DNA from 2 places in the Streptomyces sp. NPDC006510 genome. Region 2 is predicted to be linked to the other one. Evidence: predicted binding sites of a transcription regulator. Region 2 holds the regulator's gene; the other holds the start of a gene.
The links. Region 2 encodes HrcA, which represses chaperone genes, less so after heat shock. Its sites were predicted from a motif close to TTNGCACTCNGNNNNNCNGAGTGCNAA; they were not measured.
Positions count from the first base shown of each region.

Region 1: a site for HrcA is predicted at 5,285-5,311, ahead of groES (co-chaperone GroES). Genes of this name have one in related genera too.

Region 1 covers NZ_JBEXPH010000068.1:15,715-31,644, reverse strand. The annotation lists gene ABZY11_RS21300 (MFS transporter) at 1-258, shown strand, start outside; gene ABZY11_RS21295 (VOC family protein) at 466-930, shown strand; gene ABZY11_RS21290 (hypothetical protein) at 966-1,631, shown strand; gene ABZY11_RS21285 (hypothetical protein) at 1,682-2,047, shown strand; gene ABZY11_RS21280 (methyltransferase domain-containing protein) at 2,067-3,323, opposite strand; gene ABZY11_RS21275 (polysaccharide deacetylase family protein) at 3,433-4,461, shown strand; partial or broken gene ABZY11_RS21270 (polysaccharide deacetylase family protein) at 4,458-4,580, shown strand; gene ABZY11_RS21265 (DUF6234 family protein) at 4,673-5,146, opposite strand; gene groES (co-chaperone GroES) at 5,463-5,771, shown strand; gene groL (chaperonin GroEL) at 5,870-7,495, shown strand; gene ABZY11_RS21250 (ester cyclase) at 7,565-8,278, opposite strand; gene ABZY11_RS21245 (hydroxyacid dehydrogenase) at 8,347-9,375, opposite strand; gene ABZY11_RS21240 (carbohydrate ABC transporter permease) at 9,412-10,266, opposite strand; gene ABZY11_RS21235 (sugar ABC transporter permease) at 10,263-11,156, opposite strand; gene ABZY11_RS21230 (sugar ABC transporter substrate-binding protein) at 11,156-12,484, opposite strand; gene ABZY11_RS21225 (substrate-binding domain-containing protein) at 12,677-13,765, opposite strand; gene ABZY11_RS21220 (right-handed parallel beta-helix repeat-containing protein) at 13,988-15,517, shown strand; gene ABZY11_RS21215 (SDR family oxidoreductase) at 15,526-15,930, opposite strand, start outside.
Region 2 covers NZ_JBEXPH010000108.1:140-14,998, forward strand. The annotation lists partial or broken gene ABZY11_RS27630 (DUF3097 domain-containing protein) at 1-695, opposite strand, end outside; gene ABZY11_RS27635 (MBL fold metallo-hydrolase) at 924-1,646, opposite strand; gene hrcA (heat-inducible transcriptional repressor HrcA) at 1,843-2,859, shown strand; gene dnaJ (molecular chaperone DnaJ) at 2,860-3,996, shown strand; gene ABZY11_RS27650 (nitronate monooxygenase) at 4,122-5,195, shown strand; gene ABZY11_RS27655 (16S rRNA (uracil(1498)-N(3))-methyltransferase) at 5,192-5,938, shown strand; gene ABZY11_RS27660 (hypothetical protein) at 6,047-6,577, shown strand; gene ABZY11_RS27665 (PDZ domain-containing protein) at 6,658-9,891, shown strand; gene ABZY11_RS27670 (histidine triad nucleotide-binding protein) at 10,116-10,475, shown strand; gene ABZY11_RS27675 (ribonuclease Z) at 10,494-11,402, shown strand; gene ABZY11_RS27680 (adenosine deaminase) at 11,440-12,432, shown strand; gene ABZY11_RS27685 (MFS transporter) at 12,396-13,751, opposite strand; gene ABZY11_RS27690 (PfkB family carbohydrate kinase) at 14,093-14,859, shown strand, end outside.

The DNA.
Region 1 (15,930 bases), on a different contig from region 2:
GGGTACTCGGCCGCGTTCTGGGTCTGCGCCGGGCTGCTCGCGGTCGCGGCACTGACGGCCCTGGTGCTGCTCCCGGCACGGGGGCGGACCGCTGCGGCGACCGACCAGGCGACTGCCCCGGTGACCGACCCGCTGACCGCTCCGGGGGCCGTTCAGGAGGCCGCCCCGGAGACCGCTCCGGTGGCCGGGCCGGAAGATTCTCAGAAGAATTCCCAGGGAGCTGTCGATCCGGCCGGGTCCCGTTCGACGCAAGGGTGAGAGGCGGGGAAGGAACGGACGAGGCGTGGGCGGAGTCCGTACGGGCGGCCGGGCCGACCCGCAACGAACGGAAACGGGCGATGCTCCTGGACCGCGCGGGGCGTCCGGTCCGCGACGACCGATGAGTTCCGGCCGCCGGGCGGGTCCACCCTGCACAGCTTTCCGCACCACCCGCCCGACTTCCGCCCCACCCGACAGGAGCAGACCATGCAGAAGATCAAGACCTTCCTGTGGTTCGACACCCAGGCCGAGGAAGCCGCGAACTACTACGTGTCCGTCTTCGGCGGCGACTCGGAGGTGCTGAGGACGACGTACTACAACGAGGCCGTGCCGGGGCGGGCGGGATCGGTCATGACCGTCGAGTTCCGGCTGGCCGGCCAGGAGTACGTCGCGCTCAACGGCGGCCCGCAGTTCCCCTTCACCGAGGCGATCTCGCTCTCCGTGGACTGCGCCTCGCAGGAAGAGGTGGACGCCCTGTGGGCCGAGTTCACCGCGGACGGCGAGGAAGGGCAGTGCGGCTGGCTCAAGGACAAGTACGGCCTGTCCTGGCAGCTCGTGCCGCACGGGTTCGAGGAGGCGCTGTCCGACCCGGACCCGGCCAAGGCCGAGCGGGCCATGAAGGCGATGATGGGTATGCGGAAGCTGGACATCGAGGCACTGCGCAGCGCCTGAACCGGTGAGCGCGCGCGGTCGGTAAGGTCTGGCCCATGTCTCGCCGCGCACAACTGCCGCCACCACCACCGCCCGTGGAAATACGCTCCTGGCCGGACCGCGAGGCGCTGCTCGCCGACCGGGCCGCGGTGCTCGGCGAGTTGGTGAAAGCACATCTCTCGCCGGGGCGGCTGGGAATGCTGTGGCTCTGGGGAGCGCTCTGCGCGTTCGGCTGGATGCTGGTGAGCTCGGCGCTCATCACCTTCGAGGAGTCGTACGACGTCATCAGCGCCGGGATCGGTGTGATCCTCGCCGCCATGGGCGCCTGCTGCATGGTGCCCGCGATCATCCTCGTCGTCATCGGTCTTCGCCGGGACCGCCGAATCCGCCGACTGCTCGACGCCTGGGGCGGCTTGGACCGCGATCCGGCACGCGACGCGGCGCTGCGGATGCCGGGCGCCTCCCTCGCCTGGCTGCTGATGTCCTTCGCGCTCTGTGCGGCCGGGCTGTACGCCTGCTTCGCCGTTCCGGCCAGTGGCGTGCTGGACGGAAACGCCTACGGCCTGGCCGCCCTGGTCATGGGGCTCGGGCTGATCGGCTGGATCGTCGGACTGATCGGCCTCGTCAAGGCGTTCGCCCACCGCCGCTGGGTGCTGCGCGTACTGGCCGGGGCACCCGCTCGGGAGCCGCTCGTCTCCGTCGGGGGCGGCGCCCACCGCTGACCGCGGACCTGTCCTGACGGGACACATGGGTCACGCCGGGGGAGGACGACATGGAGTGGTACTGGTGGGTGCTCATCATCTTCTGGACGGGCGGCTTCGGATGGGCCGTCGACAACGTCCGTACGGCACTGCGCAACCGGCACGACCGCAAGCTGGAACTGCTTGAGGTGTCCAAGCAGGAACGGCTGGCCCTCGAAGCGGCGAACAGGCCGCCGGAACCCGTCTGCGGCTGCACACACCATCTCGCCAAGCACGACAAGCAGGGCAAGTGTCATGAGCGGGTCGAGGTGCCGACCGCCTGGGACGAGACCAGGAAGCCGGTCCGCTTCGAGTCCGGACAGTGCAACTGCCAGCAGTACGTGGGCCCTCAGCCGCTGTCGCAGGTGTACGCGGAGGACCTGACCGACCTCGCCTGACGGCCGCCCGCCCGGCCGGTCAGGCCGGGCCGGTCAGCGGGTGGCCGATCAGCATCGTCGGGGCTCCGGCCACCCGAGTCAGGAAGACAGTCGCGGAGTTCGGCCCCTGGAGCTTCATCCTGCGGCGCAGTTCCTCCGGTTCGACCGCCGAGCCGCGCTTCTTGACGGTCAGGACGCCCACCTTCCGCTCCCGCAACAGGGCCTTCAGCTTCTTCATGTTGAACGGCAGTTGGTCGGTGATCTCGTACCCGGAGGTGTACGGGGACTCGTACGGCCGGTCGCTCGTGATGTACGCGATGGTCTCGTCGACCAGCCGGCCGTCGCACCGCGCGACGAGGTCGGCGACCAGATGGGCGCGGATGACGGCGCCGTCCGGCTCGTACAGATAGCGGCCGACCGGGCCGACGGGCGGGGCGGGCAGCGGGGCCCCGGACCACAGGGTGGCCCCGGCCGGGAGCACGGTGGCGCGGTACGAACCGGCCGCGAAGCCCTCGCCGAACCAGAGCACCGCTTCCTTCACGTCGCCGCAGTCCGAGATCCACTCGGCCTCCGCCTGCGCCGGGATCGCCTCGTGCGGGATGCCCGGAGCGATCTTCAGCGCGGCGCGGGGGGCCGCGAGCGCGGCACCGGTCGCCCAGGAGAGCGGTGGCGAGTACGCCTCGGGGTCGAAGATCCGGCCCCTGCCGCCGCGCCGGGCCGGGTCGACGAAGACCGCGTCGTAGGGCGAGGTGTCGATGTCGGCGACATCGGCGCACCGCACCTCGATCAGCTCGTCCAGCCCGAGCGCGGCGGCGTTGGCTCGGGCCACCTCGGCGGTCAGCGGGTCGCGGTCCACGGCGAGCACGGAGATGCCCGCCCGCGCGAGCGCGATCGCGTCGCCGCCGATCCCGCAGCAGAGGTCCGCGACGCCGCGCACCCCGCCCGCCTCAGCGAACCGCCGCGCGCGATGGGTGGCCACCGACGTACGGGTCGCCTGCTCGACGCCGTTCGGCGTGAAGAACATCCGGTACGCGTCCTCGGCGCCGAACTTCGCCACCGCCCGCTGCCGCAGCCGCGCCTGCCCCAGAGCGGCCGAGACCAGCGAGGCCGGGTGGGCGCGGCGCAGCCGGGTGGCGGTGGCGAGTTCCTGGGCGGGGTCGTACGACCGCAGCTCGTCCAGCAGCGCGGCGCCCTCGGGGGTGCGCAGGGCCCTGAAGGCGGCGAGCGGGTCGGGGGTGTCGGACCGGTCGTCGGCGGCGGACGGGCCGTTCGGGGCGAGAGCGTTCACCCGCCCCATTGTGAGCCAGCCGGGTAGACCGGCCCGCCCGGCGGCGGTGTCGGGCCGGGAGGCCGATCGAGTGCTGGCAGTATGCGGCGCCATGCAGCTTGTACGACAAAAGGAAAATATGACCACGAAATGGCGTGAATCAGGCACGCCTCATTCCGAACGGGGGCGGGGCGCAGGCGGGCACCGCCCCGCCTGCGCCGTCCTGGCCGCACTCCTGGTCGCCGCGGTCGGCTCCGGCTGCGCCTCCGGGTCCGACGGGCAGAGCGGCGACACCGAGCACCGGGACCTGCCCGTCGCCGGGAACCCGGGCGCGGAGGCGGGCGCGAACCCTGGCTCGAACCCCGCCGCCGGTCAGCCGGGCGGCCCCGGACGGCGCGCCGGCGAGGTGCGCGTACCCGCCGGAGCCCATGAGAACGCGGAGCTCAGCCCGGCCGTGCGGGCGGCGCTCGCCAAGAAGTGGGGGCTGGACAAGACGCCGCTGATCGCGCCGCCGCCGCCCGCCGTGAAGCCGCGGATCACCACTCGCAGGGGCTTCGAGGTGGAGGGCGGCGACGACTCGCTGCCACCGGTCTTCACCACCGTCCCGACCAAGGACCGCGTCGTCTTCCTGACGATGGACGACGGCTCCGAGAAGGACCCCGAGCTGTTGCAGATGATGGACGAGCTGGACATCCCGTACAGCGCGTTCCTCACCGACTACGAGGTGAGCGACAACTACGGGTACTTCGGCGAGGCGCAGCGGCTGGGCGTCACCCTCAACAACCACACGCTCGGCCACCCCTATCTGCCCGGACTTTCGTACGCCGAGCAGGAACGCGAGATCTGCGACGAGCAGGACATCATCGAGAAGCGGTTCGGGAAGCGGCCCATCCTCTTCCGCCCGCCGTACGGCAACTACAACGGGGACACCCTCCGCATCGCGAAGTCGTGCGGGATCAGGGCCGTGCCCCTCTGGAACGCCGAGGCGTTCCCGGACCGCATGGAGTGGCGCGAGGAGGACGAGGACCTGCACCCGGGCGACATCATCCTCACGCACTTCCGGGGGCGCGGTGAATGGGGCGGCAGCATGGCCGACCTGGTCCGGGCGGTCATGAGGACCGTCACGGACAGGGGGTACGCCGTGGCCCGGCTGGAGGACTACGTATGAGAAAGGCGTACCGGCTGCTGGCCGGACTGCTGGCGGCCGGTGCGCTCCTCACCGCCACCGGCTGCGCACAGTCGGTGGACCCGATCGAACGGCTGGGCCGCAAGGCCGCGCAGAAGGTGCACCACCCGCCGCGGACGCCCGCGGCGGGCCCGTCGGCGCCGGCGCACGGTGATCACGGCGAGCCGGGGTCGACAGTGGTGATCTCCTGCCGTCAGCCGCCGGAGTCCAGGCACTCCCGGTTGTCGCCGCCGCTGAGGCACTGGTGGCCGGTCCGGCCGGGATCGTACGAGGGAGCGGGCGCGGGCGCCGGGTGCGAGCGGCGGTAGTCCTCGTGGCCGATCCGCACCGTCACCACGCACAGCGCCAGTGCTGCCAGCAACTGGATCGCGCCCGCCCAGGGCCAGTTGCCGCGGATCAGCACGACGGCGAACAGACAGATCACCGCGGCGATCCCGCCGAAGACGAGGACGGGTGTCCAGTCCATCGGCGGCGGGCCCGTCGTCTCCGGCCCGTCGGGGGCCCACCGCGAAAAGGCCAGCCGGAAGGCGGTGACCGCGCAGATCAGCCCCTCCAGGAGAACCAGCAGCAGCCCGAGCACCACATCGAGGCAGCCGTTCGCGGCACGCGATGCGGGCGGGGACCGCCGGGGCGCGGGGTGCGGCTGCTCGTACCGAGGTCGGGTCATGTCCACACGGTCGTACGGAACGGTCCGGTCCGTCCGTGCGTTGTCCCCATGTTGTCCGGACTGTTGTCCGGACCGTGCCCCGGTCGTCGCGTTTCGCACCGGGGGAGCGGCGCGAAGGCGACGCCACGATCGCCTGAATTGGCACTCCGCTTGACCGAGTGCTAATCCCGGTCATAGTCTCGGTGCTGGCACTCACCACTGGAGAGTGCCAGCAGTACTGCGCGACTGGCAGGTCCGGCACCCGCGACGACGGATCGACCTGGTCGCCACCCAAAGACTGTTACCCCGTGAGATCTCCGAAGGGGGAGACCGGATCGTGTCGACCGCCAGCTCCAAGGTTGCGATCAAGCCGCTCGAGGACCGCATTGTGGTCCAGCCGCTCGACGCCGAGCAGACCACGGCCTCCGGCCTGGTCATTCCGGACACCGCCAAGGAGAAGCCCCAGGAGGGCGTCGTCCTGGCCGTGGGCCCGGGCCGCTTCGAGAACGGCGAGCGCCTTCCGCTCGACGTCAACACCGGCGACGTCGTGCTGTACAGCAAGTACGGCGGCACCGAGGTGAAGTACAACGGCGAGGAGTACCTCGTCCTCTCGGCTCGCGACGTGCTCGCGATCGTCGAGAAGTAATTCACCCACGTTTGCTTCTGTTCTGCGCCCCTGGCCCCCGCGAATAACCAGCCGGGTGGTCGGGGGCGCAGTTCGTTCGAGAGGAAAGCTCAGCTCCCATGGCGAAGATCCTGAAGTTCGACGAGGACGCCCGTCGCGCCCTTGAGCGCGGCGTCAACAAGCTTGCCGACACGGTCAAGGTGACGATCGGCCCCAAGGGCCGCAACGTCGTCATCGACAAGAAGTTCGGCGCTCCCACCATCACCAACGACGGTGTCACCATCGCGCGCGAGGTCGAGCTCGACGACCCGTACGAGAACCTCGGTGCCCAGCTGGTGAAGGAGGTGGCGACCAAGACCAACGACGTCGCGGGTGACGGTACGACCACCGCCACCGTGCTGGCCCAGGCGCTCGTCCGCGAGGGTCTGCGCAACGTCGCCGCCGGTGCCTCCCCGGCCGCCCTGAAGAAGGGCATCGACGCCGCGGTCAAGGCCGTGTCCGAGGAACTCCTCGCGACCGCCCGCCCGATCGACGACAAGACCGACATCGCCGCCGTGGCCGCGCTCTCCGCGCAGGACCCGCAGGTCGGCGAGCTCATCGCGGACGCGATGGACAAGGTCGGCAAGGACGGTGTCATCACCGTCGAGGAGTCCAACACCTTCGGTCTGGACCTCGACTTCACCGAGGGCATGGCCTTCGACAAGGGCTACCTGTCCCCGTACATGGTGACCGACCAGGAGCGTATGGAGGCCGTCCTCGACGACCCGTACATCCTGATCCACCAGGGCAAGATCGGCTCGATCCAGGAGCTGCTCCCGCTGCTGGAGAAGGTCATCCAGGCCGGTGGCTCCAAGCCGCTGCTGATCATCGCCGAGGACGTCGAGGGCGAGGCGCTGTCGACCCTCGTCGTCAACAAGATCCGTGGCACCTTCAACGCCGTCGCGGTGAAGGCCCCGGGCTTCGGTGACCGCCGCAAGGCCATGCTCGGCGACATCGCCACCCTCACCGGTGCGACCGTCATCGCCGAGGAGGTCGGCCTCAAGCTCGACCAGGCCGGTCTGGACGTGCTGGGCACCGCCCGCCGCGTCACCGTCTCCAAGGACGACACGACGATCGTGGACGGCGGCGGCGAGCCCGGCGACGTCAAGGGCCGGGTCAACCAGATCAAGGCCGAGATCGACGCCACGGACTCCGACTGGGACCGCGAGAAGCTCCAGGAGCGCCTCGCGAAGCTGGCCGGCGGCGTGTGCGTGATCCGTGTCGGCGCCGCCACCGAGGTGGAGCTCAAGGAGAAGAAGCACCGTCTGGAGGACGCCATCTCCGCGACCCGCGCCGCGGTCGAGGAGGGCATCGTCTCCGGTGGTGGCTCCGCTCTGGTCCACGCCGTCAAGGTCCTGGAGGGCAACCTCGGCAAGACCGGCGACGAGGCCACCGGTGTCGCGGTCGTGCGCCGCGCCGCGGTCGAGCCGCTGCGCTGGATCGCCGAGAACGCCGGCCTCGAGGGCTACGTCATCACCTCGAAGGTCTCCGAGCTCGACAAGGGCCAGGGCTTCAACGCCGCGACCGGCGAGTACGGCGACCTGGTGAAGGCCGGCGTCATCGACCCGGTCAAGGTCACCCGCTCCGCGCTGGAGAACGCCGCGTCCATCGCGTCGCTGCTGCTCACGACCGAGACCCTGGTCGTCGAGAAGCCGGCCGAGGAGGAGGCCGAGGCCGCCCACGGCGGTCACGGTCACTCGCACTGACGCGCAGCCTCAGCCGCAGAAGGCCCCCTGTCCCACCGCCGAGCGGTGGGACAGGGGGCCTTCGGGCGTTCAGGCGGGTGTCGTGCCCCTGTCGAGGGCGCCGAGCTCGCGCATCAGGCCCATGAGGTCCTCGTGCCACCAGCCTTCCTGGATCCTGCCGTCCTTGAACCGGAAGATCGTGGTGCCGGTCATGACGCACTGCCTGCCCGTGGGGGCGATGCCCCTGAATTCGCCCTTGTGGGTACCGGTCCAGGTCCACAGCGTCACGACGTCGTCGCCCTCGCAGATCTGCCGGTCCAGGTCGAGGGTGAAGTCGAAGGCGGCGCGCCATCCGGCGACGTTGTTCCGCAGCTGTTCGGAACCGACCACGGTTCGTTCCGTCTTCGCGATGTCGTGGTCGATGTAGTCGGCCGCGAACACCTCGTCGATGGCGTCGAGATTGCCTCCGACCGCGATCTCGTGGAAGAAGCGGCGGGACTGCGCCTGGTTCAGCTGCTCGTCGCGGACCACGTCGAGGTCGGTGAAGGTGGGCATCCCGTCACAGAGCGCCACCATCTCCTGGAAGATCCGCTCGGTCTCGGGCAGCCCGGAATTCGCCATCGCGTCCTCGTACGACGGGAATTCGACGATCTCGACATAGTGCGACCCGTCGGAGCGGTCCTTGCCGATGAGACTGTGAGTGGCGGTCCGGGTGCCCCTGGTCTGCTCGACCCACTGGTCCATGAGACGGTCCATGTCCTCGAACCGCTCCGTCTTGCAGTCGATAACTTGTACGAATCTCATGATGTCTCCCGGTCTCACATTCTGGGTGGGATGCTTCCAGTTTAGTGAGGAACGGGCTTTTCGACGGTTCAGGCCGAGTGGCTCAGACTCCCGGAGTGCACCGGGTCCGCGAAGGGCAGACCGGCCGCGAACCGCTCCATCTCGTCCAGCGCGTGGTCGGCCATCCGGTGCAGCTCGTCGCCCAGCGAACCCGCGATGTGCGGGGTGAGCAGCACATTGGGCAGGGTGTACAACGGCGAGTGCGTGGGCGGGAGTTCGGGGTCCGTCACATCCAGCACCGCATGCAGCCGTCCGGCCGTCAGCTCGGGAAGCAGCGCGTCCTCGTCGATCAGCGAACCCCGCGCCGTGTTGATCAGCGTCGTCCCGGTCGCCATGGCGGACAGCTGCGCCGCACCGATCAGATGGTGTGTCTCCGGCAGCTGGGGCGCGTGCACCGAGACGACGGAGCTGCTCGCGCACAGCTCGTCGAGCGAGGTGAGCCGCACACCGAGCCGCGCCGCCTCCGGACCGTCCACGTACGGGTCGTACAGCAGCACGTCCAGGTCGAAGGGGCGCAGCAGCTCGATCACGCGCCGGCCGATGCGGGAGGCGCCGACGATGCCGACCGTACGGCGGTAGTTGCCGGCTCCGTCGAGCTCCGCGAGCCAGTCGTGGTCGGCGCGCAGACCGCGGTAGCGGTGCGCGGTGTGCAGCACCCGCTTTCCGGCGAACAGGATCGCGGCGAGGGTGAATTCGGCGACCGGCAGGGCGTTGGCCCCGGCCGCCGAGGTGACGGTGATGCCGCGTTCCCAGCAGGCGTCGGTGATGTGGTGCTTCACGGAGCCCGCGGCGTGCACGACGGCCCGCAGCCGGGGCGCGCCGGCCAGTACCCCGGCGGTGAGCGGTGTCGCGCCCCAGCAGGTGAACAACACCTCGGCCTCGGCGAGCGCGGCGGCCACCTCGGGCGTCGGGTCGGCCAGGTCGTGGGCGACGAAGTCCGGGTCGGTGCGGGTGAGGGCGGCGAGCCGGGTGCGGTGGCGGTCGGCGAGGAGGCGGTCGGCGATGCCGGGCCCCATCGAGAGCAGGGCCGCCGGCCGGTTGTCAGTGGCGTGGGGCATGGTGGAACTCGTACTCCTCAGGGCTCGCGGTGAGAGTCACTTGACGCTGCCGGCGGTCAGTCCGGCCTTCCAGTGCCGCTGCAGAGAGACGAAGGCGACGATCAGGGGGATGACGGCGAGGAGGGAACCGGTGACGACGAGCGGGTAGAAGCTCGGCTCGCCGTGGGTGTTGGTGTTCCAGGAGTACAGACCGAGGCTCAGCGGGAAGAGCTTGCGGTCCGAGAGCATCACGAGGGGGAGGAAGAAGTTGTTCCAGATCGCGGTGAACTGGAAGAGGAAGACCGTCACGAAGCCCGGCATGACCATGCGCAGTCCGATGGACCAGAAGACGCGCAGCTCGCCGGCCCCGTCGATACGGGCGGCCTCCAGGGCCTCGTTCGGTATGTAGCCGGTGCTGAACACCCGGGCGAGATACACGCCGAACGGATTGACCAGCACCGGGATCAGCACGGACCAGTAGGTGTTGACCAGGCCGGTCTTGGAGGCCAGGAGGTACATCGGCAGGGCAAGCGCCGTGGTCGGCACGAGCACGCCCATCAGCACGAGGCCGAACAGCTTCTCCTTGCCCCGGAATTCGTACTTGTCGAAGGCGTATCCCGCGGCGACGCAGATCAGCGAGCAGACGATCGCCCCGCCGCCCGCGTACATGAGGCTGTTGAGGTACCAGCGGAAGTAGATGCCGTCGCCGTAGGAGGCCAGGTTCGACAGGTTCTCGCCGAGGTTGAAGCCCTCGAAGGAGAACGCGTTGCCCGCGAGCAGACCGCCGGTGTCCTTCGTGGCGGCGGTGACCAGCCAGACGAGGGGGAAGAGCATGTAGACGACGGCGAGCAGGAGAAAGCCGTTGACAGCGGTCTTCGACATCCATCGGCTGCGGGAGGCGGGGGAGTTCATGCTTTCTTGCCCTTCCGGCCGGTGAAGCGGGTGACGACGAAGGACAGCAGCGCGGCCGTGAGCGCCAGCAGGATGGAGGCGGCCGCGGCCAGACCGTAGTCATTGCGTTCAAAGGCCGCGGTGTACGCGTACATGTTCGGCGTCCAGGTGGAGGAGACGGCGGAGCCGGTCCCCTTGTTGAGAATCAGCGGCTCGGTGAACAGCTGGAGCGAGCCGATGACCGTGAACAGCGTGACCATCACGACGGAGGCGCGGATCAGCGGAACCTTGATGCTGAGCGCGACGCGCCAGGCACCGGCCCCGTCGACCGTGGCCGCTTCGAGTACGGAGCGGTCGATGGCCTGCAACGCGGCATAGAAGATCACCATGTTGTAGCCGAGCCACTCCCACAGTGCGATGTTGACGACGGAGGGAAGGGCGCCTTCGGGGGAGAAGAAGTCGAAGCCGATTCCGCCGGACTCCATGGCGCTGACCACCGGGCTGAGCTGCGGTGTGTAGAGGTACACCCAGATCAGCGCGGCGATGATGCCGGGCACGGCGTGCGGCAGGAAGAGCGCGAGCTGGAAGAACCGGCGGGCGCGGGCCAGCGCGGAGTCCAGCAGCAGGGCGAGGGCGAGGGCGCCGATGAGCAGCAGCGGAATGTAGAACAGGCAGTATCCGAGGAGTACGCCGAAGCCCTCGCGGAACGCCCGGTCGCCCAGGGCCGCCGTGTAGTTGTCGAGTCCGCTGAAGACGGTCTCGGTGCCGCCGAAGCCCAGGCCGGACTGCTTTTCGGTGAACAGGCTGAGCCAGACCGCGTAACCGATCGGCAGCACCATGGCCACGGTGAACAGTACGAAGAAGGGCCCCAGCAGGATGGCGGCGGCTCTGGTCGTCCGGGCGCGCTTCATCAGCCTGCGTCCTCGACCTTCAGACCGCGCTTCTTCAGCTCGGCGACCGTGGCGTCGTGCCCGGCCTTCACGGCGTCCTTGAGGGTGGTGCCGCCGCTCGCGACCTTGCCGAACTGGTCCTTCATGGTGGTGTTCGTGGTGCCGGTGGTCGGGCCCCAGTTCCAGTCCTGGCCGATCGAGGTCGCGGCGCCCTCGAACACCTGGTAGATGTCCTCGCCACCGTAGAAGCCGGCGTCGAAGGACTTCTTGGCCACCGGGCGCAGTGCCGCCGCGGCCGGGAAGGCGCTCGAAGTACCGGACTCGATGCGGGCCTTGATGCCTTCCTCGGTGGTCGACATCCAGGTGGCGAACTCGACCGCGGCCTTGGCCTTCTTGCTGGTCTTGGTCACCGCGAAGGTGGAGCCGCCGAGCATGCCGCTGGCGGGCTTGCCGTCCCAGCTGGGCATCGGGGCGACGGCCCACTTGCCGCTCTGCTCGGGCAGCGTGCCCTTGAGGACACCCGCGCCCCAGGCGGCGCCGAGGTAGCCGACGGTGCCGCCGTTCTTGAGGGAGTTGGTCCACTCGGGGCTGAACGAGGCGTTGGCGCGGATCAGGTCGTCGTCGAGCAGACCCTGCCAGTAGTCGGCGACCTTGTTGGTGGCCGCGTCGGCGGTGCTGACCTTCCAGGTGTCGCCCTCGGGCTTGTACCACTGGGCGCCGGCCTGCCAGGCCATCGCCTGGAACGTGGTCGGGTCATCGGGGAAGAAGGTGCCGATCCGGGCCTTCTTGTCGGCCTTCTTGACCTTCTCGGCGGCCTTGCGGAACTCGTCCCAGGTCTTGGGGACCTCGACGCCGTACTTCTCGAACAGGTCCTTGCGGTAGTAGAAGGACTGCGGCGAGGCGTCGAACGGAACGGCCCAGTTCTTGCCGCCGAGCGTCGTCAGCTCTACCGCCTGCGGCAGCAGCTTCTTCCTGATGTCCTCGGTGAAGTACTGGCCGATGTCCTGGAGCGCGCCCTGACTGACGTACTCCGGAAGCTGCGGGTACTCGATGGAGACCAGGTCGGGGGCGTTGCCCGCCTTGACCGCGTTGGAGATCTTGGCGTACCCGCCCGCGTTGCCGGACGGGATCTCCTCGTACACCACCTTGATGTTCTTGTGCGAGGCGTTGAACGCGTCAACGACCTCCTTGGATCCCTTGGCCCAGCCCCAGAAGGTGATGCTGACGGGCTTGCCGTCGCTTCCGGCGGCGGAGTCGTCGTCGCCGCTGCCGCCACAGGCCGTGAGAAGGGCGAGGGCGGTGGCGGTGCCGACAACGGCGAGGGACGTTCTGCTCGGACTGCGGCTCACAGCGAGGCTCCTGAACTGGCGGCGACATTGGCGTTGGCCGTGATCCTTGGACCAGTCGTGACCGAAGTCAAGAGCGAACGATCGATTGATCGAAAAAAGATCAGATAAGTTACGTACGGAATTGCGTGAGGTAACCTGCGAAATCGGGCGCGAGAGCCGCGGGAACGCCTGCTCCGAGGTCTGCGCCCGTGCCTACGGGAGACGCGCCCCGCACGAGTCCCTGACCCGCAGCTGCGGCAGCAGCGTCAGATGCCGCCGGGGGGCGCCCGCGCTCTGGCCCAGCCGCTCCACCAGCAGTTCCGTGGCGTGGCGGCCCACCTCGCGCTTGGGCGGCGCCACCGCCGTGAGCGGGGTGTCCGCGAGGGCCGCAACCTCGTCGTCGTAGGCGATCAGGGCCAGGTCCTCCGGCACTCGCACGTCCAGTTCGGCCAAGCGCTGCACCACCTGGATCGCGTCCACGTCGTTGTGGATCAGCGCCGCCGTCGCCACCCCCGAGAGGACCGCCTCGCGCAACGCCTGTACGGCCTGCTCGAAGGCGTCCGGGGCGAGTTCGGCCGGTACGGAATCGATCACGTCCTGCGGTGCGCGCAGCCCGAGCACGCCCAGGGCCTCCACGTACCCGGACCGCACCGCGACGGCGGTCGGGGAGTCCGCGCGGGCCATCAGCAGCGGCGCCCCGTGTCCGAGATCCACCAGGTGGCGCACCGCCAGCAGCACGCCGTGCGCATGGTCCGAGCAGACCCGGTCCAGGCCGTCCAGCGGGGAGCCCGCGGTGGGCCTGCGTTCCAGCAGGACGGTCGGCACGGGCAGCGAGGCGATCCAGTCGCCGAACGCGGCGGGGTCGCCCGGGTCCTGCCAGCCGGGCGCGACCAGCAGCCCTTCGGCGCCCGCGGAGAGCAGCCCCTCGGTGCGGGCGTGGTCCTCCTGCGGCCGGTAGTCGGAGATCCGCAGGATGAGCCTGGCCCCGGCCCTGGCGGCGGCCTCGTGGGCGCCGCGGATGACCTCGGCGAAGTAGTAGGTCGACGAGGGCGCGAGCATGCCGAGCACCAGGCCGCTGCCCGTGGAGCCGGGCCCGGCGGCGCCCGTGGGGGCGTCCTGCGGCCAGGACACCGATCCGTGGACCCGGTCGAGCAGGCCGCGGCCGGCCAGTTCCTCCACGTCCCGGCGCGCCGTGACGGGTGAGACGCCCAGCTGCGAGGCCAGATCCGAGACCCGGGCCGAACCCCGTTCCCGTACCAGCCCGAGCAGGCGGTCATGACGTTCAGCAGCACTTTCGCGCACGGCAGCAGTCCCCTCGCAGTGTGTGGCCCGGCCCCCGGTCCGGCCGGTGCCGGGGCCGTTGTCCGACCCTAGACCAGCGTGATCGAACGATGGGAGTTTCGATCATTCAAACGCAATCCATTGACGTTCGATCAATCCGAGTCCAGGATTCCGGCGATGCGGACTCGTCCCGCCCCCACCCCGACTGTCCGTCCCGACCCTGACTGTTCGTACGGAGGAATTGTGAGACATCGCGTCACTGCTGCGGCGCTCGCGGCCCTGACGGCCGCCGGCGGCCTGACCGTCGCGAGCCAGACCGCCGCGCAGGCCGCACCCGCCGGCCGTACCTTCCACGTCGACTGCGCCGCGGACCCGGCGGGCGCCACCGGCAGCAAGGAGCAACCCTGGACCTCGGTCGCCGAGGCCAACGCGCACACCTACGGCCCCGGTGACCGGCTCCTCTTCAAGCGCGGCGCCACCTGCACCGGCACCCTCGCCCCCACGGGCGCCGGCTCCGCCCGCGCCCCGTTCACCATCGCCGACTACGGCAGCGGCCCGGCCCGCGCCCGGCTCGACGGCGCGGGCGCCCACGATGCCGTCCTGCTCGCCAACACGCAGTACGTGCACCTCAAGGCCCTGGAGATCACCAACGCCGACAACCCCGGCAGCGAGCGCAACGGTGTCCGCCTCCGCCTCACCGACTACGGCGTCGCCCGCGGCTTCGACATCTCCGGCCTCTACATCCACGATGTGCGCGGCGGCGACTACAAGACGGTCTCCGGCTCCAGCGCGATCCACATCGCCGTCGAGGGCAAGGCGAAGGCCAGCTGGTACGAAGGCCTGGACATCGGCCACAACCGCATCGAGGACGTCGACCGCGAGGGCATCTACTTCAAGTCGACCTTCTCCAAACGCGATCTGGTCGGCCAGCAGCAGGACCCGAACGTGTACCCGGGGGAGTGGACGCCCAGCACCGGCGTCCGCATCCACCACAACACGCTGAAGTCCCTGGCCGGCGACGGCATGAAGCTCGACACCACCAGCGGCGCCCGCGTCGACCACAACCGGGTCGACGGCTTCCAGCTCCGCTCGCCCTCCGCCAACGCGGGCATCTGGACCTTCAACACCGACGACACGACCGTCGAGTACAACGAGGTCTCGGGCGGCGGCAACACCCACGACGGGATGTCCTTCGACGCCGACGGCGCCTCCCGGAACACCGTCTTCCAGTACAACTACAGCCACGACAACAAGGGCGGATTCCTGCTGATCTGCCCGTACAGCGGCGCCAAGACCATCGGCACGGTCGCCCGCTACAACGTCAGCCGCAACGACGGTGCCCGGCTGATCCAGAACTGCTGGGGCCCGATCCTCGGCACCGAGATCTACAACAACACCTTCCACAACAAGGAGCAGATCCCCGGCTACCTCGTCCAGGACGACGCCGGAAGCCCCGCCACCACCCAGCACGAACTGTCCATCCGCAACAACATCTTCGTGAGCGAGGGAACCGGCGGCTACGCCTTCAAGAACCCGACCCCCGGGCTCTCCTTCGACCACAACGCCTTCTACGGCGTCGAGATGACCCGTCCCGACCCGGGCGGCATCACGGCCGACCCGAAGCTCCGGGACGACTTCCGGCTCGGTGCGGGCTCGCCCGCCCTCGCCGCCGGAGCCGTCATCGAGAACAACGGCGGCAAGGACTACTTCGGCAACGAACTGAAGCCCGGCGCCCCCAACATCGGCGCCTACGCGGGCCGTGGGGTGCGGTAACCGACCGCTCACTGAGGACCGTACTTGCGGCCTGTCTTGGAGGTGACCCCTCCGAGCAGGCCGCGCGGCGTCACCTTCACGAGCCCCATCAACGCCTTGTACCGCGGGTCCGGAACCGAGACCGACTTGCCGCGCGCCAGATCCGCCAGCGCCGTCTCCACCAGCTTGTCCGCGTCGAGCCACATCCAGCCCGGAATGTTGCCGGTACCCATCCCGGCCCGCTGGTGGAACTCCGTCCGTACGAACCCGGGACACAGCGCCATCAGCCGCACCCCCGTACCGGCCATGTCCTTCGCCGCGCCCTGGGTGAACTGCACGACCCACGCCTTGGACGCGCCGTACGTCCCGCGCGGCACGAACGCGGCCACCGAGGCCACGTTGACCACCCCGCCCCGGCCGCGCTCCCGCATCCC
Region 2 (14,859 bases):
CAGCCGAGGGCGCGGCACACGCCCGTCTTCCAGTCCTGGCCGCGCGGTACCACCGGCCAGGCCGTGATGCCCGCGGAGGACGGCTTCACCGCCTCCCACACGTCGATGTAGGGGTGGCCGACCACCAGCACGTCCGGGTCCGACACCTGGTCGGCGATCCGGGACTCCTTGGAGCCGGGGACCAGGTGGTCGACCAGGACGCCCAGCCTGGCGTCCGGGCCGGGGGAGAACTCGCGCACGATGGCGGGCAGGTCGTCGATGCCCTCCAGGTACTCGACGACCACGCCCTCGATCCGCAGGTCGTCGCCCCAGACCCGCTCGACCAGCTCCGCGTCGTGCCGGCCCTCCACGTAGATCCGGCCCGCCCGCGCGACCCGGGCGCGCGCCCCCGGGACCGCGACCGAACCCGAGGCCGTACGCGTGGGGCGCACCGGAGCGGCCGCCGAGGGGCGTACGAGGGTCACCACCTGGCCCTCCAGCAGGAAGCCGCGGGGTTCCATCGGGAACACCCGGTGCTTGCCGAAGCGGTCCTCCAGGGTCACCGTCGGACCCTGGGCCGTCTTCTCGCAGCGGATCACCGCACCGCAGAATCCGGTGGAGACCTCCTCCACGACCAGATCGGTTTCGGCGGGGACCTCGGGAACGGGGGCGGACCTCTTCCACGGCGGGGTCAGATCCGGCTGGTAGCTGCGCATCGGACGACGATAGGACGACCGGGTCCCGTCCGGCGGATCAGGGTCGGACAGGGCGCGGCGTCCGGTGCGGTGCATCGCAGGGCGCCGGAGCGTCTTAGGTGGGGTCTCCCCTGCTCGAACGGAGTTGAGAGCTTGGGGAAGGAGCTGTTCGGACGTTCCGGCAACGCCGCGAGGTGTCGTGCCAGGCGTCGCGACCCCGGCCATGATCTTCCGGACAGGCACTGAGGGTCACGACACGCCGAAGCGTACGGTCAGTTGTTCGCGCTGGTCCCGTACGAACGCCGCGTTCACCACCGCCCCGTGCCCCGGCACGTACACCGCGCCCTCGCCGCCCAGCGCCAGCAGCCGGTCCAGCGCGGCCGGCCAGCGGGACGGGAACGCGTCCCGGCCCGCCTGCGGTTCGCCGGACTCCTCGACCAGGTCGCCGCAGAGCACGATCGCGGGGGAGCCAGGGACGACCGCCACGAGATCGTGGCCGCTGTGCGCGGGGCCCACGTCGGCCAGCAACACCTCGCGCCCGCCGCCCAGATCGAGCGTCCACTCGCCGCACACCTGATGCTGCGGCGCGACCAGCGCATCGACGGCCTCCGCCGCGTCGTGCTCGCTGACCCCCTGGCGCACGGCCGAGCCGCGCAGATCGTCCGCCCCCCGCTTCAGCAGCTCGGTCATGCCGACCGCTCCGTAGACCTCGGCGCCGGGGAACGCGGCGGTGCCCAGCACATGGTCGAAATGGGGGTGGCTGAGTGCGATATGCGTCACCCTCCGGCCGAGCAGGGCCTGCGCCTGGGCCCGCACCTCGGCACCCTCGCGCAGCGTCGATCCGGTGTCGTAGAGCAGCACTCCATCCGCTCCGACCACCAGTGCGACTGTCGCGTCCCATCCGGGAAGGCGCCGCCGGCCCACTCCGTGACCGAGTCGCTCCCAGCCGAACTCTTCCCAAGAGGCATCCATACCGCGACGCTATCGGCAACGACCTGCGCGGTCTCGCGGTAGCGTGCCGGTCGCCCTTGCTAGGTCCCCACTCGGCCGCCGTACACTGGCCGGGGGATTGCTGGCACTCGCGATGACAGAGTGCCAGGCGGATTCCTGGGCAGAGAAACAGGAACGACCCGAGAACCACCGAGGAAACACAGCTGGAGGTGTCGCGATGCTCAGCGAACGCAGACTCGAAGTGCTTCGCGCCATCGTCCAGGACTATGTCGGCACGGAGGAGCCCGTCGGCTCCAAGGCGCTCACCGAGCGGCACAAGCTGGGGGTCTCCCCGGCGACCGTCCGCAACGACATGGCGGTGCTGGAGGACGAGGGCTTCATCGCCCAGCCCCACACCAGTGCCGGACGCATCCCGACGGACAAGGGCTACCGGCTCTTCGTCGACAAGCTCGCGGGGGTCAAGCCCCTCTCGTCGCCGGAGCGCCGGGCCATCCAGAATTTCCTCGACGGTGCGGTCGACCTCGACGACGTCGTGGGCCGCACCGTCCGGCTGCTCGCGCAGCTGACCCGGCAGGTCGCCATCGTGCAGTACCCCTCGCTGACCCGGTCGACGGTGCGGCATGTGGAGCTGCTGTCCCTGGCGCCCGCCCGGCTGATGCTCGTGCTCATCACGGACACCGGCCGGGTCGAACAGCGCATGATCGACTGCCCCGCCCCGTTCGGCGAGACCTCTCTCGCCGATCTGCGGGCCCGGCTCAACAGCCGGGTCGTCGGACGCCGTTTCGCGGACGTCCCGCAGCTGGTGCAGGATCTGCCGGAATCCTTCGAGAGCGAGGACCGGGGAACCGTGTCCACCGTGCTCTCCACCCTGCTCGAAACCCTCGTCGAGGAGACGGAGGAGCGGCTGATGATCGGCGGCACCTCCAACCTCACCCGCTTCGGGCACGACTTCCCTGTGATGATCCGGCCGGTGCTGGAGGCACTGGAGGAGCAGGTCGTGCTGCTGAAGCTGCTCGGCGAGGCCAAGGACTCGGGCATGACCGTACGTATCGGGCACGAGAACGCCCACGAGGGGCTCAACTCCACGTCCGTCGTCGCGGTCGGCTACGGTTCGGGCGACGAGGCAGTCGCCAAACTCGGCGTGGTCGGACCGACCCGCATGGACTACCCCGGAACGATGGGAGCGGTACGCGCAGTGGCACGTTACGTCGGACAGATCCTGGCGGAGTCGTAAGTGGCCACGGACTACTACGCCGTACTCGGCGTGCGCCGCGACGCATCTCAGGACGAGATCAAGAAGGCATTCCGGCGGCTCGCCCGCGAGCTGCACCCGGATGTGAACCCCGATCCGAAGACCCAGGAGCGGTTCAAGGAGATCAACGCCGCCTACGAGGTGCTGTCGGACCCGCAGAAGAAGCAGGTCTACGACCTCGGCGGCGACCCGCTGTCCGCCTCCGGCGGCGGTGGCGCGGGCGGATTCGGACAGGGCGGCTTCGGCAACTTCTCCGACATCATGGACGCGTTCTTCGGTACGTCGTCGCAGCGCGGACCCCGTTCGCGCACCCGGCGCGGCCAGGACGCGATGATCCGGCTGGAGATCGATCTCGCCGAGGCGGCGTTCGGTACCACCAAGGACATCCAGGTCGACACGGCCGTCGTCTGTACGACCTGCAGCGGCGAGGGTGCCGCACCCGGCACCTCCGCCCAGACCTGTGACATGTGCCGCGGCCGCGGCGAGGTCTCCCAGGTCACCCGGTCCTTCCTCGGCCAGGTCATGACCTCGCGGCCCTGCCCGCAGTGCCAGGGCTTCGGCACGGTCGTGCCGACCCCGTGCCCGGAGTGCGCCGGCGACGGCCGCATCCGCTCCAGGCGCACGCTCACCGTGAAGATCCCCGCCGGTGTCGACAACGGCACCCGCATCCAGCTCGCGGGCGAGGGCGAGGTCGGCCCCGGCGGCGGCCCGGCCGGCGATCTGTACGTGGAGATCCACGAGCTCTCGCACGCGGTGTTCCAGCGCCGCGGCGACGATCTGCACTGCACCGTCACCATCCCCATGACGGCGGGCGCGCTCGGCACCAAGGTGCCGCTGGAGACGCTCGACGGCCTGGAGGAGGTCGACATCCGGCCGGGCACCCAGTCCGGCCAGTCGGTACCGCTGCACGGCCGCGGCATCACGCATCTGCGGGGCGGCGGGCGCGGCGATCTGATCGTGCACGTCGAGGTGATGACCCCGACGAAGCTGGACCCGGAGCAGGAGCGACTGCTGCGCGACCTGGCGAAGATGCGTGGCGAGGAGCGGCCCACCGGCCAGTTCCAGCCCGGCCAGCAGGGGTTGTTCTCCCGGCTGAAGGACGCCTTCAACGGCCGCTGACCGGTCCCGCAGACCGTTCCCGGACGCCGGACGGGCCCGCTCGACGGGGCCCGTCCGGCGTTTGAGTACAAAGCGGACCCCGGGCCGCGCGCCCCGGGCGGCGCGGGACGTGACACGATGCGGTCATGTCATCCGCGTTGACCGATCTCTGCCGGTATCCGATCGTGCAGGCCCCGATGGCGGGCGGCACGTCCTGTCCGCAGCTCGTCGCGGCCGTCTCCGAGGCGGGCGGGCTCGGTTTTCTCGCTGCCGGGTACAAGACGGCGGACGGCATGTACAACGAGATCAAAGAGCTGCGCGGGCTGACCGCTCAGCCCTTCGGCGTCAATCTCTTCATGCCGCAGCCGGCGCTGGCCGACCCGAGCGCCGTCGAGGTGTACCGGCACCAGCTCGCGGGCGAGGCCGCCTGGTACGAGACCCCGCTGGGCGACACGGACTCCGGCGGCGACGACAACTACGACGCCAAGCTGGCCATCCTCCTGGAGGACCCGGTCCCGGCCGTCTCGTTCACCTTCGGCTGCCCGACCCGCGACATCCTCGACGCGTTCGCCGGCGTCGGCACGTACACCGTCGTGACCGTCACCACGCCCGAGGAGGCCCAGGCCGCCCAGTGGGCGGGCGCCGACGCGGTCTGTGTCCAGGGCGTCGAGGCGGGCGGTCACCAGTCCACCCACCGCGACGACCCGCAGACCGACGGCACCGGGATCGGGCTGCTCTCGCTGGTGTCCCAGGTCCGCGAGACCGTGCAGATACCGATCGTCGCCACGGGCGGGCTGATGCGCGGCTCCCAGATCGCCGCGGTGATCGCCGCGGGCGCGGAGGCGGCGCAGCTCGGCACGGCGTTCCTCGCCTGCCCCGAGTCCGGGGCGAGCCTGCTGCACAAGCAGGCGCTGACCAACCCGCTGTTCGTACGGACCGCCCTGACCCGGGCGTTCTCCGGCCGCCCGGCCCGCGGCCTGGTCAACCGGTTCATGCGCGAGCACGGCCCGTACGCCCCCGCCGCCTACCCGCAGGTCCACTATCTGACCGCCGGGCTGCGCCGGGCGGCGGCGAAGGCCGGGGACGCGCAGGGCATGGCCCTGTGGGCGGGCCAGGGGCACCGGATGGCACGCGAGCTGCCGGCCGGCCGGCTGGTCAGGCTGCTCGCCGAAGAACTGGACGCCGCACGGACGGCAGTGAGCACAGGGAGTACGCAGTGACCGCACCGGTCTTCGTCGTCGAACAGGTCCCCGACGGGCCCGAGTTCGTCCTGGAGGGGCCCGAGGGCCGGCATGCCGTGTCGGTGAAGCGGCTGCGCGCCGGTGAGGAGGTCGTGCTCACCGACGGGCGCGGCCGCTGGACGGAAGGCGTCGTCTCGGCCGCCGAGGGCAAGGACCGGCTCGTCGTCACCGGCCTGGCCCCGGTCCGGGAGGAGCCCCGGCCCTCCCCCCGCATCACCGTCGTCCAGGCCCTTCCCAAGGGCGACCGCGGCGAGGTCGCCGTGGAGACGATGACGGAGACCGGGGTCGACGCGATCGTGCCCTGGCAGGCCTCGCGCTGCATCACGCAGTGGAAGGGCGACCGCGGCCTCAAGTCCCTCGCGAAATGGCGCAACACGGCCCGGGAGGCGGGCAAGCAGTCCCGCCGGGTGCGTTTCCCCGAAGTGGCCGACGCGATGACGACCAAACAGATCGCCGCGCTCGTGGCCACGGCGGACTTCGCCGCCGTCCTGCACGAGGACCGGGGACACGACAGTGAGCCGCTGGCCACCGTCCTGCTCCCGGCCCAGGGCGAGATCGTGCTGATCGTCGGACCCGAGGGCGGGGTGTCGCCGGACGAGCTGGCGGTCTTCGCCGGGGCGGGCGCCCGGACCTGCCGGCTCGGAGCGAGCGTGCTGCGCACCTCTACGGCGGGCACGGCGGCGACGGCACTGCTGCTGGGGCGGACCGGCCGCTGGTCGTGAACCCTGTTGTGAGCCCGCTGTACGCCCCGTCGCGTGCGCCGGAGCCGCCCGCGGTTTTGGCCGCAAGCCGTCTACCGCTCCACGGGCGAACGGTGGGAAGCTGCCCGTATGGGGACATCAAGGGCATGGGGTCAGGGAAGAGAGCGGCGCTTTCTGGCCGCTTCCGCACTCGTGGTCGCGGCGGTCGCGGGTACCGCCGCCTGTGACCCCGCGGGCGGACTGAACTCCGCATCCATCGCCGTGACCACCGACCGGGTAGGCACCGGCGCACTGGAGCGCAACGGGGTCGATGTGCAGTGGCTGAACTGCACGGCCGACGTCGACGGGGACCGGACCGGGGGCGCCTCGCCCGCCGCGTCCGCGCGCCGGGTCGCCGACGTCGACTGCACCGGCAAGACCGAGAGGGGCGAGGCCATCACCCTCACCGGCAAGGTGACCCAGGAGTTCGGCGGGCGGTGCGTGCGGGGGGACTTGACCGCGAAGGCGGGCGGGAAGGCCGTCTTCCGGGCGGATGTGCTCGGCAACTGCGCCGCCCCGTCGACCGCCGTGCTGAATCCGCCACCGGCCGGCGGCGGCCAGGGCGCCCGGCCGACGGTCACCGTCACGGTGACGGTGACCGAAACGCCTGTGGGTAAGTGACTTCGACCGGCGGGCCGGGGCCCGTCGGACTCCGGCCAACCCGGTTACGCAGAGCATGGCGGCGGCCTAGGGTGATCGATGTGACACAGCCTGCCTATCTCCGATTCCCCCATGTCCAGGGCGATTCGATCGCCTTCACCGCCGAGGACGATGTCTGGCTGGCGCCGCTGGACGGCGGCCGGGCCTGGCGCGTCAGTGCCGACAACCGGCCTGTCACCCATCCACGGATATCGCCCGACGGAACCCGGGTCGCCTGGACGTCCACCCGGGACGGGGCGCCCGAAGTGCACATCGCGCCGACCGACGGCGGCCCCTCCCGGCGGCTCACCTACTGGGGCGACGCGCGGACCGCCGTCCACGGCTGGACGCCCGAGGGCGAGGTGCTGGTCGTCAGCACCCATGGGCAGGCGTCGCTCCGGCGCAGCTGGGCCAGGGCCGTCCCGGTCGACGGCGGGCCCGCCCGGACCCTGCCGTACGGGCCGGTCGGCTCGGTCGCGTACGGGCCCGGCGGCCGGGTGCTGCTGCTCTCGGTCACCATGGGGCGCGAGGCCGCCACCTGGAAGCGCTACCGGGGCGGCACGGCAGGCAAGTTGTGGATCGAGCGGGAGTCCCCGGCGGACGGCCCGGAGGAGTTCGTACGCCTTCACGCGGACCTCGACGGGAACATCGAATCCCCGATGTGGGTGGGGGAGCGCATCGCTTTCCTCTCCGACCACGAAGGCGTCGGCGCGCTCTACTCCTCGCTCCCCGACGGCTCCGACCTGCGCCGCCACACCGGCATCGAGGGCTTCTACGCCCGTCACGCGACCACCGACGGCACCCGCGTCGCCTACGCCTCGGCCGGTGAACTCTGGTTGCTGGACGGCCTCGCCGGCGACGGGCCCCGCCGCCTCGACATCCGGCTCGGCGGCCAGCGCGCCGACCTCCAGCCGCACTCCGTGCACGCCGGCAGCCATCTCGACTCCGCGTCCCCGGACCGTACCGGCCGCGGCAGCGCCGTCGGGACGCGCGGCGCCGTCCACTGGGTCACCCACCGCGAGGGACCGGCCCGCGCACTCGCCGTCGAACCGGGCGTACGGGCCAGACTGCCCCGCGCCTTCCAGGCCGACGGCGACCAGCATGTCGTCTGGGTCACCGACGCCGAGGGCGACGACGCCCTGGAGTGCGCACCCGCCACCGGAACCGCCCCCGGCGCCGTACCGCGCCGCCTCGCCGCAGGCCGTATCGGCAGGGTCCTCGACCTGGCCCCGGCCCCTGACGGCAGCCGGTTCGCCGTCGCCGCGCACGACGGGCGGGTCCTGATCGTCGAACGGGAGAGCGGCGAGGTCCACGAGGTGGACCGCAGCGAGCACGGCGACGTCTCCGGCCTCGTCTTCTCGCCCGACTCCTCCTGGCTCGCCTGGTCCCACCCCGGGCCCGAGCCGCTCAGTCAGCTCAAGCTCGCGCACCTGGCGGATCTGTCGGTCGCCGAGGCCACCCCGCTGCGCTTCCGGGACTTCGCCCCCGCATTCACCGGCGACGGCAAGCACCTGGCCTTCCTCTCCGAGCGGTCCTTCGACCCGGTCTACGACGCCCATGTCTTCGACCTGGCGTTCATCGGCGCCTGCCGCCCGCATCTGCTGACGCTCGCCGCCACCACGCCCTCCCCGTTCGGGCCGCAGCGCCATGGCCGCCCGACCGAGAAGGAGAAGGGCGGCGGCGAGGGCGACCAGGACAACCCGACCGCGCTGCCGGTCACCCGGATCGACCTCGAAGGACTCGCCGACCGGATCGTGCCGCTGCCCGTCGAGGCCGCCAGCTACTCCACACTGCGCGCCGCGAAGGACGGGCTGCTGTGGCTGAGCCACCCGGTGACCGGGGTGCTCGGGACCGGCGCCGCCACCCACGACTCCGGGCGGCCCGAGACCGTCCTGGAGCGGTACGACCTGGAGAAGCTGCGCTGCGAGGAACTCGCCTCGGGCGTCAGGGATTTCGCGGTCAGCGGGGACGGCAAGCGGGTTGTCCTGCAGACCCGCGGCAAGCTGCGCGTCGTACCGTCCGACAGCCATGTCGCGTGCGACGACGAGGACGGCGGCAGCGACGGCGGCGTCACCGTCGACCTCTCCCGGATCCGGCGGACCCTCGAACCGGCCGCCGAATGGCGCCAGATGTACAACGAGGCCGGGCGCATCATGCGGGACAACTACTGGCGCCCCGACATGGGCGGTCTCGACTGGGACGGAGTCCTGGACCGCTACCGCCCGGTGCTGGAGCGGGTCGCCACCCACGACGACCTGATGGACCTGCTGTGGGAGGTGCAGGGGGAGCTCGGCACCTCGCACGCCTATGTGACGCCGCCCGGCGGATGGGGCGACGACTCGGCCCGGCAGGGGCTGCTCGGTGCGGACATCTCCCGTACGGACGAAGGCAGTTGGCGCATCGACCGGGTCCTGCCGTCCGAGACCTCCGACCCGGAGGCCCGCTCGCCGCTCGCCGCGCCCGGAGTGGCGGTACGCGCCGGGGACGCGATCCTCGCCGTCGACGGCCGCCCGGTCGACCCGGTGACCGGCCCCGGACCGCTGCTCACCGGCTCGGCGGGCAAACCGGTCGAGCTGACCGTCTCACCGGTGGACGGCGGTGACCCCCGCCATGTCGTCGTCGTACCGGTCGCCGACGAGGAGGCGCTGCGCTACCACGCGTGGGTCGCCGACCGGCGGGCCTATGTGCACGAGCGCTCCGGCGGCCGCCTCGGCTACCTCCACGTCCCCGACATGGTCGGCTCGGGCTGGGCGCAGCTCCACCGCGACCTGCGGATCGAAGTGGCCCGCGAGGGGCTGGTCGTGGACGTCCGGGAGAACCGCGGCGGCCACATCTCGCAGCTGATCGTGGAGAAGCTCGCCCGCCGCGTCGTCGGCTGGGACCTGCCGCGCGGCATGCGGCCGTTCAGCTACCCGCAGGACGCGCCGCGCGGCCCCGTGGTCGCCGTGGCCAACGAGTTCTCCGGCTCGGACGGCGACATCGTGAACGCCGCGATCAAGGCCCTGCGGATCGGGCCGGTCGTCGGTACGCGGACCTGGGGCGGCGTGGTCGGCATCGACAGCCGGTACCGGCTGGTGGACGGTACGTCGGTCACCCAGCCCAAGTACGCGTTCTGGTTCGAGGGTTACGGCTGGGGCGTGGAGAACCACGGGGTCGATCCCGATGTCGAGGTCGTGATGACGCCGCAGGACCATGTGGCGGGGCGGGATCCGCAGCTGGACGAGGCGATCCGGATCGCGCTGGCCTCGCTCGCCGAGACCCCGGCGAAGCGGGCGCCGGAGCTGCCGGAGGCGTAGGGGTGGCGGGGCGGGTGCGGGTCCGGTGCGCCTGCGGCGGGCCCGATCCCCCTGCCCGACCCTTCCCGTAACCGGGGGCTCAGCCCCCCGGACTCCCGCTCCTCAAGCGCGGGAGGGGCTGGATCTCGCCCCGGTCCGGGAAGGGCGGGCAGGGGACAGGGCCCGCCGCAGGCGGCCCGATAGCATGCCGTACAACGATCACCAACAACCCGAGGAGCCACCCCATGGCGGGAGAACCGCAGCCCGACTGCCTGTTCTGCAAGATCGTCTCGGGTGAGATCCCGGCAACCATCGTCCGCGAGACCGAAACCACCGTCGCCTTCCGGGACATCAACCCGCAGGCCCCCACCCACGTACTCGTCATCCCCCGCGTCCACTACCCGGACGCCGCCGCGCTCGCCGCCGCCGAGCCGACGATCACCGCCGACATACTGCGTGAGGCCGGGCAGGTCGCCGCCGACGAGAAGATCGTGGACACCGGTTACCGGGTCGTCCTCAACACCGGCTCCGGCGCCGGCCAGACCGTCTTCCACGCGCACGCCCACGTCCTGGGCGGCCGCGGACTGCAGTGGCCCCCCGGCTAGAACGGCCCGTCGCACACCATGTCCGTACGCGAACTCGTGGTCCTGGGCACCGCCAGCCAGGTCCCGACCAGACACCGCAACCACAACGGCTATCTGCTGCGCTGGGACGGCGAGGGCATCCTCTTCGACCCGGGTGAGGGCACTCAGCGCCAGATGCTGCGGGCCGGCGTCGCCGCGCACGACATCGACCGGATCTGCGTCACGCACTTCCACGGCGACCACTCGCTCGGCCTGGCCGGGGTGATCCAGCGGATCAACCTCGACCAGGTCCCGCACCCGGTCATCGCGCACTACCCGGCGAGCGGGCAGCGCTTCTTCGAGCGGCTGCGGTACGCCACCGCGTACCGCGAGTCCGTCGAGCTGACCGAGGCCCCGGTCGCCGCCGACGGGGTGCTCGCCACCACCGAGGCGTACACACTCAGCAGCCACCGGCTCTCGCACCCCGTCGAGTCGTACGGCTACCGGCTCGTCGAACCCGACGGGCGCCGCATGCTGCCCGCGAAACTGGCCGAGCACGGCATCAAGGGGCCGGACGTCGGCCGGATCCAGCGCGAGGGCGCCCTCGGCGGCGTCACGCTGGACGACGTCTCCGAGCGCAGGCGCGGCCAGCGGTTCGCGTTCATCATGGACACGAGGCTCTGCGACGGCGTGCACGTCCTCGCCGAGGGCTGTGACCTGCTTGTCATCGAGTCGACCTTCCTCGACGAGGACGAACGGCTCGCCACCGACCACGGCCATCTGACCGCCGGACAGGCGGCCCGGGTGGCCCGGGACGCGGGCGTGCGGCACCTCGTGCTGACGCACTTCTCGCAGCGGTACGACGACCCGGCCGTCTTCGAGACCCAGGCCCGCGCGGCGGGGTTCGAGGGCGAACTGACCGTCGCCCAGGACCTCAGCAGGGTCCCCGTGCCCACCCGGCACCTTTGAACACATCAGCACCACCATCTGTGAGCGTGAAAAACCCGTGCATCTCCCCAAAGCCGAACTTCACCTCCACATCGAAGGCACCCTCGAACCCGAGCTGGCCTTCGAGCTCGCCGGACGCAACGGTGTGCGGCTGCCGTACGCGGACACCGAGGAGCTCCGCACCGCCTATCGCTTCGACGACCTGCAGAGTTTCCTCGACCTGTACTACGCGCTGATGGCGGTGCTCCGGACCGAGGAGGACTTCGAGGAGCTCGCCGACGCGTATCTCGCCCGCGCCGCGGCGCAGGGCGTCCGGCACGCGGAGATCTTCTTCGACCCGCAGGCGCACACCGCCCGCGGCGTCCCGATCGGCACCGTCGTCGAGGGGCTCGGCCGGGCGCTGGACCGCAGCGAGGAGAAGCACGGCATCTCCACCCAGCTGATCATGTGCTTCCTGCGCGACCAGTCGGCCGAGTCGGCGCTGGAGACCCTGGAGTCGGCGAAGCCGTATCTGCACCGGATCGGCGCGGTCGGCCTCGACTCGGCGGAGGTCGGGCACCCGCCCGTCAAGTTCCGTGAGGTGTACGAGGCGGCCGGGGCCCTCGGGCTGCGCAAGGTCGCCCACGCCGGCGAGGAGGGCCCGCCCGAGTACATCCGGGAGGCTCTGGACGTCCTCGGGGTCGAGCGCATCGACCACGGGCTGCGCTGCATGGAGGACCCGGACCTGGTGAAGCGGCTGGTCGCGGACCGGGTGCCGCTCACCCTCTGCCCGCTGTCCAACGTACGGCTGCGCGCCATCGACACCCTGGAGGAGCACCCGCTGCGGGCCATGATGGCCGCCGGACTGCTCTGCACGGTGAACTCCGACGACCCCGCCTACTTCGGCGGATACGTCGGGGACACCTTCCACGCCGTCCACGAGGCGCTCGGCCTGGACCAGGAGCAGCTGCGCACGCTGGCCCGCAACTCCTTCGAGGCGGCCTTCCTCGACCACGACGAGGAGCGCAGGGCGCGCTATCTGTCCGAGGTCGAGGCGTACGCGTTCGACTGACCGGCCCCGCCCGCCGGCCCGGCCGTCCGGAACGCGTTGCGGACCGGGCGCCTGCGGCGCACGGGCAGGCTGATCTCCGTGACGGCCTGCTCGGGCGCGCCCAGCCTGGGCACGGCGCCGGGCACCGCTCCGGTGGTGACGGCGAGCAGCGCGGCCGGGGCGCCGCCCCTGCGCCGTACCGATCCCGGCACCAGCGGACGGCCGCCGGTGTGCAGGGCGACGGCCGTAACCGGCGCGGCCACCAGGAGCGTGACGGCGCCCAGGATCAGGCCCATCACCGGGTAGCCGGCCTGCTCGGACAGCACACTGCCCAGGACCGGCCCGCAGGCCACCCCGACGGACGAGGCGGAGCCGGCGAGGACCGCCCAGCGGCCGCGTACGTCCAGGGAGGCGGCCAGGCCGATCAGATACGACAGGACCACCGGGTAGACGGTGTTCCACAGGATCTCGCCGGTCGCGAACGAGCCGAGGTTCCGGGCCGACGAACTGAGCACGATGCTCCCCGCGATGATCACGGTGCCCAGGCCGATCGGCACCGCCCGGCCGAGCCTGGCGCCCAGCACCCCGGCGCCCATCACCCCGAGCAGACCCGCGCCGAGCGCGGCGGCGAACACCGCGCCGATGGTGACCTCGGAGAGCCCGGCCTGGGCCACGCCGATCCGGCTGCTGACGCCCCACAGCGCGTTCTGCGCCATGGACCAGACGAGCATGCCGCCTGCGAGCACCAGACCGGAACGGCGGTGCGGCAGCCGGCCGGCCACCGGGGCGGCGGGACCGGTGGGCGTGACACCGCCGAGCCGCGCGGTGGCGGGCCAGACGAGCAGGGCGACCAGGGTGATGGAGGCGAACGGCAGCCGGTGGCCGCCGCCGAGGTGCGGGATCGTCAGATAGAGGGCGCCCGCCGTCGCGGAGACGCTGAGCAGCCCGAGCGACGAGGTCCGGTGCGGATCGCGCTCGGCGGCGATGCCCGCGGCGGCCACCGCGGTCGCCGTACCGGAGCCGAAGCCGCCGATCATCGCGCCCATGACCACCAGCGGCACCGAGCCGGCCAGGGCGGCGCAGCCGTACCCCGTCATGGCCAGGACCAGTCCGATCCGGGCCGGCCGCCGCGGCCCGTACGTCTCGACCCGGCCCGCCAGCGTGAACCCGGCAGTCGCCGAACTCAGCAGCAGGGCACTGCCGACCAGACCGGCCTGCGCCGTACTGAGGCCGAGACAGACGGAGAGCCGCCCGACGATGGTGGGGAGCAGATAGGCGGCGAGGTAGCCGGCGGTGAATACGGCGACCAGGGGCCACGCGGCGCGAGGGCGCGAGGACATGGGCGTTCCTGAAGACATGCCGGATCGACGGCAGAGAAGGCAGGGGAGGGCAATGCGGGAAATACGGAGAAGTCGGGCCACTCGTCGGCAACCGTCGCCGATGGGGCTCGCGGGCCAATTTGTATCAACCGCGGCCAGTCGCCCGAAAGGCACACTCATGTGATCCGGGTCACATATGCGTTTACCCTCCGAAAGTGCGGGTAGCAGCGCATGTTTATGCAGGTCAGCGCCCATCCGTGAGGCGCTGCGGACGAGCCCGCCGGTACCGGCGGCGCGCAGCCTCCGGTTACGGCGGCGAATCGGGCACACTGGCCAGATCTGCCACGACCGGGGAGTGCAAGGTGAGCACGGACATTCCAGGCATCGACCCACTGGACGGGCTGCGCGCCCCGCAGGACCCGGACTGCGACGTCTTCCTCACCGGCACGGTCTTCCTCGACATCATCTTCACCGGCCTGGACAGCGCCCCCGTCCGCGGCACCGAGTCCTGGGCGCGCGGCATGGGCTCCAGCCCCGGCGGCGTCGCCAACATGGCCACCGCGCTGGCCCGGCTGGGGCTGCACACCTCGCTGGCCGCGGCCTTCGGCGACGACCACTACGGGGAGTACTGCTGGGACGCCCTGGAACAGGGCGAGGGCATCGATCTGTCCATGTCGCACACCGTCCCCGGCTGGCACTCGCCGGTCACCGTCTCGATGGCGTACGAAGGCGAGCGGACGATGGTCTCGCACGGCCACGAGGCCCCCGGCCCCGAGGGCGCCCACGGCGTGCTCTCCGCCGGGGAACCGCCGTTCCCACGCTGCCCGCCCCGCGCACGCGCCGCCGTCGCCTCGCTCGCCCCCGGCCGCAGCGAACCCTGGGTCGCCAGTGCGGCCCGCAACGGCGCCCGGATCTTCGCCGACGTCGGCTGGGACGAGACCGGCCGTTGGGACCTGGACGCCCTCGCCGACCTGGAGCACTGCCAGGCATTCCTCCCCAACGCCGAGGAGGCGATGCGCTACACCCGCACCGACTGCCCGCGCGCCGCCGCCCACGCCCTGGCCGAGCGGGTGCCGCTCGCCGTGGTCACCCTGGGCGCGGAGGGCGCGTACGCGGTGGACTCGGCGAC